DNA from 2 places in the Sphingobium sp. TomMM15 genome. Region 2 is predicted to be linked to the other one. Evidence: riboswitches for the same ligand, from Rfam matches in the RefSeq annotation. Region 2 holds a riboswitch; the other holds the start of a gene.

Region 1 (4,414 bases), on a different replicon from region 2:
AAGAGGTATTGGCGCTGCGTCCCGATTTGGTGATCGGCTTTCCCGATGGCACTGGCGGCGTTGTCAGCGCGCCGGACGGGCGATGGCGCAAGCTGGGGCTGGCGAGCGCGGACAGCTTCGCGGCGATCAGGGGACAGATCCGGCAGGTGGCGGCCATTGTCGGCCATCCCGCGCGGGGCGAGGCGATGATCGCGGGCATGGAGCGCGACCTCGCCGCCCTGCCCCGGTCCCGGCGCGGCGGCGTGGCTGCCTATTATCAGCGGCGCGGCTATATGACCGGGACCGGAACTTTGGTCGATGAGTTGATCCGGCGCGCGGGCCTCACCAATCTGGCAGCAAAGCTTGGCAAGCCAGCGCTGGCGCAGGTGCCGCTGGAGGAGATGATCGCGGCCAGGCCCGATTATCTGATCGTGGAGGAAGGCAGCGAAAAGGTCGTCGATCAGGGGACGGAGATGCTGCACCACCCGGTGCTGCGATCCATCCCCCGCATCCGCGTGCCGCAAGCCTGGACGGTGTGCGGCGGCCCCGCTTATGTGCAGGCCGCGCGCAGCATCGTGACGCAGGCGGACGCCGCAAGCAAAGGCAGGACGCAGCCAAAGGCCGCGCCCCGGCGATGAAGGGGGGCGGTCGCCCACCCCCTTCACCTTCTACCGTCAGAAGCGGACACGCACGCCGCCATAGGCCGACCGGCCGTAGGTGCCATAACCATAGGCGGTGGCGTATTCCTGATCGAACAAATTGTCGATGCGGCCGTAGATTTCGAGCCTTTCCGTGATTGGGAAGGAGGCGCGGATATCCGTTACCGCATAGCCGTCAATCTGCACCCGGTTGCGGGTCACGGGGTCGAGATCGACGCTGTCGCTGACCATCGTCACGGTCGCCCCGGTCGACAGGCCGAAGGACCAGGCATAATCGACCGATGCGCTGACGGCGTTAGCGGCGCGGCGCAGCAGGCGCTCGCCAAAGGCCGCGCTGCCCGGCGAACGATCACGCGCATCGACATAGCTATAGGCGGCGGTGAAGGTCAGTGCATCGACCGGACGCAGCGTCAGCGTCGTTTCCACGCCCTTGGCGCGGGTGCGATCCAGATTGCCATAGGTGAAGGTCGTATTGTCGTAATTCAGCTGGTCCCGCGTGTCGCGCCAGAATCCGGTGACGGACAGCACCGCCCGGTCGCTCCCCAGATTCTGGTCGAAGCCGATGTCGTAGCTCTTCGAACGCTCGGGCTTCAGGTCCGGATTGCCGCTGAATGTATCGTAAAGCTGATAGAGCGACGGCGCCTTGAAGCCCTCCCCGTAGCTCAGGCGGAAATTGGTCGCGCCACCATTGGGCGTGTAGTTGGCGTTCGCGCCGAACGTCGTCGCGCCGCCGAACTGGCTGTGATCGTCATGACGCACCCCTGCTGTCATGGACAGGCCCGCTACCGGCTTTACCACGGCCAGCGCATAGATGCTGTCGATGTTGGCGCGGTGGCTTTCCTGCGAACCGAAGCCGAAAAACTCATAATCGGGCCGCTCATGTTCATAGCCGAGCAGCAGCTTCACGTCATCGATGGGCTGATAGACGCCTTCATATTCGAAGCGCAGGTTCGTCCCGGAATAGCCGAAGTCCGGGGCGTTGCCGCGCACGAAATAATAATCGCGATCCTGCTGATACCAGGTAACGGCCGCCCGGTTGGTCAGCTTGCCGTCGAACAGCGCCAAATTCACGCCCGCATAGCCGATATATTGATTGGACTTCGCGACGTCGGGGCTGTCGGCCGGCCTGCCAAAGAAGCTGTCATAGTCGAGATCGCCGTTGATATAATAGCCGCGCAGGTCGAGGCTCAGATCATCGGTGAAGGCGATCTTCAGCCGGGCATTGCCAGTGATATTTTCATAGCCATCCTTTTCCGCGCCACCAAAATCGGAAGAGACAGCGGAGATGCCATCGGTGCGGAAATAGGCGAGGCCCACGCCGCCCGACAATATGCCGCTGGTGCCCGATACATCCGCCTTCGCATTCAGCGTATCGGCATAGCCATAATCGACCGACGCCTTGCCGCCGAACCCTTCGCTTGGGATACCGGTCATGATGTTGACGACGCCGCCGATCGCCTGGCTGCCATAGGCAATGGAGTTGGAACCGCGCAGCACCTCGATCCGGCGGATGTTGCCGACAAGCAAATTGCCGAAATCATATTGATCGCCGATGCCGCTCGGGTCGTTGACCTTCACGCCGTCGATCAGCACCAGCGTCTGCGTCGTTTCGGCGCCACGCACCGACACGCTGGTGACGTTGCCCAGGCTGCCGGTGCGGTTGAAGCGGATGCCGGGGGTGGTGATCAGCAGGTCCACGACGCTGACATTCTGGCGCGTTTCGATCGTCTTTTCATCGATCACGGTCACCGCCTGCCCGACTTCATCGGTGGGTTGCTCAATGCCGAGCGCGGTGACGACGATCTCGCCCGAATCTTCGGCGAGAGCGGGGGTGGCGGCGAGGAGCGCCAGCAGTGAAATTCCGGTCCTGATCATATGTCTGTCTTCCCTGAGCGCCATGCGACATGAGCCCAGGGCCTGCCGCATAAGCGGCCGATGCGCGGGAAGAAGAGACGCCAGCCCCGTCACGCGCACCGATGCGGCCCTGCGCCGCTTCGTCGCTCAGACGGAAAACACCGTGCCCGGACCTATCCCTGGACCCAAGGCAAGAGCGACCATGCGCCGGTAGGTTTCCTGGCTCGCGGGTCGTCGCGGTGATGCACGCCTTCCCGGACTTTTGGTCCAGTGGCTGGTCCCCCTCGCCTTCCCCTTTGAAGGCTTGCGGGTTTCCCTGTGCATCGCGCTCGCCGCTTACAGTTGCAGGGACAGCCGCGGAGTTGGACGGTGATCCCGTCCGCACCGCATTCCCTTTCCGGCGCGATCTGTCGTGAACAGTTGCCCGCTCACGCCGCGCGCCATAGGGGAAGTTGAGGGTTCTGCCAAGGAGTGGATAATGCGATTGCTGGGCGCGGTATTGGCGGGCGGGCGATCCAGCCGGTTCGGGAGCGACAAGGCGATGGCGCTGATGCCGGACGGGCGGACTCTGATGGAGCATGCGGTGGCGGCAATCGCGCCCCACGTTGAGGCGGTGGTGGTATGCGGACGGACGGTCGAGGGGCTGACCAGCCTATCCGATCGGCCCGCGCCGGACATGGGGCCGCTGGGCGGGCTGAATGCGGCGCTGCATCATGCGCGGAGCGAAGGCTATGAGGCGGTGCTGACGACGGGATGCGACATGCCGGTCTATCCGGCGGCGCTGGTGGAGGCGCTGACGGGAGAAGGCGCTGCAGTGTTGAAGGGGCAGCAAATGGCGGGGTTCTGGCCTGCCGGGCTTGCGGATGAAATGGATGCTCATCTGGCTGAGGAGAATAGCCGGTCGATATATGGTTGGCTGGAGCGGATCGGCGCGCGGATCGTGGAGCGGGCGGACATCGTCCTGCCGAATATAAATCGACCGCAGGATATTGCCGGATTGCCAAAGAACTAACCACTCCGTGCTCCTGCGCAGGCAGGAGCCCAGTTCTCACGGCCGCAAATGGGCTCCTGCCTTCGCAGGAGCACGAAGTTACATCATTACAACCGCAAGCCCACGGGCTCCACCGGTCTGAGCCTGCCGAAACCCCTTACCTTCCTTCCAACTAAGGCAGCGGCATCGACAGGCTCAAGGCAAAGATGTGGAGGGCAAGTTCAAACCTGTAGAGCGACGCTAGCTGCAACCCCTACAGGCATGGACGTTCCCGCCACCGCTTCGCCGATCAGCAGCAGGGTCGGGTCTTCGTCGCTGATCGTGGCGACCAGAAAGGCAAGCGCGGACAGCTTGCCGCGGATCAGGCGTTCGGTGGGGAGCGAGACGTTGACCGCCACCATCACCGGCGTTTCGGGATCGCGGCCTGCGGCGATCAGCTGGCGGCTGATCTCTCCGGCGGCGGCGCGGCCCATATAGATGCCAAGCGTGCCGCCGGGACGGGCGAGCGCCTCCCAGTCGAGCTTGAGCGGTTCACTGGCTTTGAGATGCGCGGTCACCAGCGTCAGGCCGCGCGCCTTGCCGCGCAGGGTGAGCGAGGCGCTGCCGCTTGCGGCAGCAGCGCTTGCCGTGGTGATGCCGGGGCAGATATGGAAGCGGATGCCGTCGGCGGCGAGATGCTCCATCTCTTCGGATGAGCGGCCGAATACCGAGGGATCGCCCCCCTTGAGGCGCACGACGCGCTTGCCTGCTTTGGCGGCGGCGAGGAGCAGGTCGTTGATGCTTTCCTGCGCCTTTGAATGGCGGCCGGAACGCTTGCCGACGCTGATCCGCTCGACGCCCTGCGGGATGAGGTCAAGTACGCCGGGGCCGACGAGGGCGTCGTAGAAGACGATCTCCGCGGCGGCGATCAGCTTTTCGGCCTTGCGGGTGA
Region 2 (4,414 bases):
CCGGATATTCCATCGCATATTCGACAGCATCGGGACGCAGCAGCCCATCGACGATCTTCCGCGCATGACCCGCGCGGCCGGGCTTGCGGAAATAGGCGATATGGCGCGCCTCGCGGATCAGCCGATGGGCGCGCACGCTCATCAGGTCTTGCGCGCCGGGGCCTAGCCCCACGCCATGAATGGTCCCGCTCATTCCGCCGCACTCGCCAGTGCGTTGACCGCCGCGACCGTGATCGCGCTGCCGCCCAGCCGCCCTTCGACGATGCAGCAGGGCACCGGCTGCGCCTCCCACAGCGCCGCCTTGGACTCCGCCGCGCCGACGAAACCGACCGGGCAGCCGATAATTGCCGCCGGGCGCGGGCATGCCGGGTCTTCCAGCATGTTGAGCAGGTGGAAAAGCGCCGTCGGGGCATTGCCGATCGCCACCACCGCTCCCGCCAGATGAGGCCGCCACAGCTCCAGCGCCGCTGCCGACCGCGTGTTCGCCATCGACCGGGCAAGATCGGGCACTTGCGGCTTGTTCAGGGTGCAGAGGATCGAATTGCCAGCAGGCAATCGCGCGCGCGTAATCCCTTCCGACACCATCCGCGCATCACACAGGATCGGCGCGCCCGCCTCCAGCGCCGCGATCGTGCCTGTCGCAAAGCCCGGCGAAAAGCGGATATGCGGCGCGAGTCCGACCATTCCAGCGGCATGGATCATGCGCACGGCAACCCGCTCTTCCTCTGCCGCAAAGCGGTCGAGCGTCGCCTCCGCCCGGATCATGCGGAAGGATTGGCGATAGATTTCCGCGCCGTCGGTTTCATAGAGATGCGGCATCAATGGGCTCCGAAAAGGACAAGTATCTGATCGGGTGACAGGCCCGTTTGCAGCGGCGGCGCACCCGCGCGCGCATTGCGGCCAAGGTCGAAGCGCCCGTCACGCCCGGTGAGGACCACCGCCGCCTGCGCCGGTCGGGCGCAGCCCTTTGCGCAGCCCGAGACATGAAGCCCCCGAATATGCGGCGCGAGCCGGGCGGCCAGATCACGCGTGGCGACGCTCGCCTGCGGGCAGGCTGGCGCACCGGGGCAGCAATCGGTCGAAAGGCGCGGATCGGCTGGGTCATCGGACGGCGCGTCGCTGCCTTCCAGCACCAGCCCCCGCCAAGGGGTGAGCCGCACCGCCTCCACGCCGTCCGCCATCACGGCAAGCAGCGCAGGCGCCTCGATCCTGCCAAAGGGCGCCGCATGGAAAGGGCCGGGCGCAGCGGTCAGGGCGGCGGCGCAAGGCCGGGTGGGGGCAGGAGCTTTAGTTGTTACATCAGGCAGCGGTGCTGAATGCCGCGCCATTCGTCCTGCCTGTGCGCCACCGCTGGCCACGAACCAACGGGCAAGGCGGATCAACCCCTCGGCCGCGTCCTCTGCACTCACGCTCATGCCATGCGCGCGGCCGTCAGCGCGCAGGATCAGCGTGCCGCTCGTCCCTCTTTCGATCCGAAAATCAGCCGGAACATCGCTCAACACCGGTGCTGGTCCCGCATCGATCGCAAAGCCGACCTTCGCGGGCAGCTCGGGCAGCTCGTCCATGCGCGCGATCAAGGCGCCGGCTATGACAGAGCTGTCATCACCCGGTCGCCAGTCCGGATTGATCAGCACCGGCACCTGCCCGTCCCGCTGCCCATCGGCATCTGCCAACCCCAGCGCGACGAGCCTCTCCATCAGCGCGCCATGGCTCGCTTGCGGCACGCCCCTGATTTGCAAGGCGGCGCGATTAGTGAGGTCGATATGCCCATTGCCCAGCGCGAGGGCGGCTTCGCACAACCCCACAGTCTGTGCGCGGGTCATCCGGCCCAGCGCCGGGCGCACCCGGACCAACAGCCCGTCGCCCGCCATCATCGGCCGCCATGCTGTCGGGCACCAGCCGCGCACGCCAGCTCGCGCTGCGTCACACCGCATCAGCTCCTGCATTGCTCCTGCACTCCCCGCACCAGCGCCACAACACACGGACGGCACGCACAGGCAGGCGGACAGGCCGCACGCCTGCACGGCCGTAGCCGCACGAAATTCGTCGCTCAAACGGAGAACCGAGCCGTGACCATCCCCTGGATCATGGCAAGAGCGACCTTTGCTCCGGCAGGTCTCCTGGCTTGCGGGTCACAGCTTGGCATGGGGCCTTCCCGGATCGCTCCAGTGGCTGGCCGCCCCATTACCAGGGTCGGCCGGTCCATGCCTCGCTCGCCGCTCACAGTTGCAGGGACAGCCACGGATTAGGGAGGAACCCTCCCGCACCGCGTTCCCATTTAAGCCCCTTGCGGGGCACCGGCGCGATCGATGAACCGGGACGAACCCGGCTCGATCCGCTTCATAAGGGGGATGCAGGCGAAAGGGAAGTAGCCAAGGACCGCTTCCTTGCGTCAACCCAATGTCACCGCTACGCCTTCATCAACGATTGTAGAATGGAGAGGAAAAAATGAGCGATTTCAACTTCGAAGCGACCAGCCGCTTCCTGGAAACGGACAAGGGACGGCTCCATTATCATGAAGCCGGATCAGGTCCCGCGCTGCTGCTGCTCCACGGGTCCGGCCCCGGCGTGACCGGCTGGGCGAATTTTCAGGGTAACCTGCCCTTCTTCTCCCAGCATTTCCGCGCCATCATCCTGGACGCGCCCGGCTATGGGAAGAGCGATCCTGTGGATGGCGATCCCGTCGGCGTGGCTCGCGACGCTGTTGTCGCCCTGATGGACGGCCTTGGCATCGACCGCGCCCATGTGGTCGGCAACAGCTATGGCGGCATCGTGGGCGGTCACCTCGCCGCTTCGCATCCCGATCGCGTGCTGCGCTACATCACGATTGGCGGGATCGGCTTCAACATCACCTCGACCTTCCCCAATGAAGGGCTGACCCGCCTCGTCGATTTCATCGAGGACCCGAAGCGGGAAAACATCATCGCGTGGCTCGAATCCATGGTCTACGACAAATCGATCATCACCGACGAACTGATCGACATGCGTTACAAGGCGGCACTGGAGCCGGTGACGATGGAAAGCAGCCGCAAAATGTACACGCGCGCCGCGCTCGGTTTCATCGCCCAGTCGATGAGCGGGCCGGGCGTATCTCAGCGTATCGATTATCTGGGCAGGATTCAGGCGCCCACGCTGATCATGTGGGGCCGCGATGACAAGGTCAGCCCGCTCGACGGCGCGCTGTTGCCCATGCGCATCATCCCCAATGCGGAGTTGCATGTATTTCCGCGCTGCGGCCACTGGACGATGATCGAGCATAAGGACCGATTTGAAGCGCTGGCTCTGGATTTCTTGCGGGGGTGAGAGAGTTACCTTTTCCCCGTTCGGGCTGAGCCTGTCGAAGCCCTTCACTTTATCTCGAAGAAGTGGAGCCCTTCGACAAGCTCAGGGCGAACGGAGGAGTGCCGGACTCGTTACCGCCGCACCACCACCGAATGCCAATCCGTGCGCTCTTCCCAGCCCCGGCGCTCCAGTTCCGGCACATCTTCCTCGCTCACCGGCCGTCCAAGACACAGCAACCCTAGGCATTCCCAGCCCGTCGGAATGTCCAGCATCGCGTCCACGCCTTCGGGCTGCATGATCGACACCCACCCCATCCCGATCCGCCGTGTCTGCGCCGCCAGCCAGAGCGTATGGACCGCCATCACACAGCTATAGCGCCGCGCCTCGGGCATGGTGACAGCGCCCAGATGATGGCCGGTTTCCGTCCCATCGTCGCAATAGACGGCGAACAGCACCGGCGCCTCACGCAGCCCATGAAGTTTCAGGCTGCGATAGAGCCGGTCCTGATCCCCATCATATTCCTTGCCCGCTTCCCTGACTTGGCGGTCGACATGGCACGCCAGCCCCTCGCGCAACTCCGCCGTCTCGATCCGCACAAAGCGCCAAGGCTGAGACAGGCCGACGGACGGCGCGCGATGCGCCATGCTCAACAGCCATTCGACATCCGCTTCGTCGATCGGGTCGGTCCTGAAATGGCGAATGTCCCGCCGCGCTCGCACCAGCGCCTCGAACTGCGCGCTGTCGATCGGGGTGATAGCGGGTCCGCTCATCAAAATTCGATCCCTGCCTGCGCCTTCACGCCGCTGCGGAAGGGGTGTTTGACCAGCGTCATTTCCGTCACGAGATCGGCCGCCTCGACCAGAGCCTCGGGCGCGTTGCGGCCAGTGATGATGACATGCTTCATCTCGTCCCTGCTCGCCACGGCCTCAAGCACCTCATCAACGGGCAGATAGTCGTAGCGCAGGACGATATTAAGCTCATCTGCCAGCACCATATCATAGGCGGGATCAGCGATCATCCGCTTTACCTCGTCCCACGCTTCACGGGCGAGCGCAATGTCGCGGGTCTTGTCCTGCGTGTTCCAGGTAAAGCCTTCGCCCATCGGCTTGAATATGACATTATCCGGGAACGC

The links. Region 2 has a riboswitch for cobalamin ahead of ACZ51H_RS15900 (cobalamin biosynthesis protein CobG). Riboswitches for the same ligand answer to the same signal wherever they lie in the genome.
Region 1: linked by a shared signal. The riboswitch ahead of ACZ51H_RS00500 (TonB-dependent receptor plug domain-containing protein) and the one ahead of ACZ51H_RS15900 (cobalamin biosynthesis protein CobG) in region 2 are both predicted to bind cobalamin.

What each region holds. Positions count from the first base shown of each region.
Region 1 covers NZ_AP027314.1:98,007-102,420, reverse strand. The annotation lists gene ACZ51H_RS00505 (ABC transporter substrate-binding protein) at 1-617, shown strand, start outside; gene ACZ51H_RS00500 (TonB-dependent receptor plug domain-containing protein) at 654-2,513, opposite strand; cobalamin riboswitch at 2,685-2,909, opposite strand; gene mobA (molybdenum cofactor guanylyltransferase) at 2,971-3,504, shown strand; gene cobA (uroporphyrinogen-III C-methyltransferase) at 3,705-4,414, opposite strand, start outside.
Region 2 covers NZ_AP027315.1:684,424-688,837, forward strand. The annotation lists gene cobI (precorrin-2 C(20)-methyltransferase) at 1-193, opposite strand, end outside; gene ACZ51H_RS15895 (precorrin-8X methylmutase) at 190-819, opposite strand; gene ACZ51H_RS15900 (cobalamin biosynthesis protein CobG) at 819-1,874, opposite strand; cobalamin riboswitch at 2,094-2,317, opposite strand; gene ACZ51H_RS15905 (alpha/beta fold hydrolase) at 2,449-3,303, shown strand; gene bluB (5,6-dimethylbenzimidazole synthase) at 3,414-4,052, opposite strand; gene cobO (cob(I)yrinic acid a,c-diamide adenosyltransferase) at 4,052-4,414, opposite strand, start outside.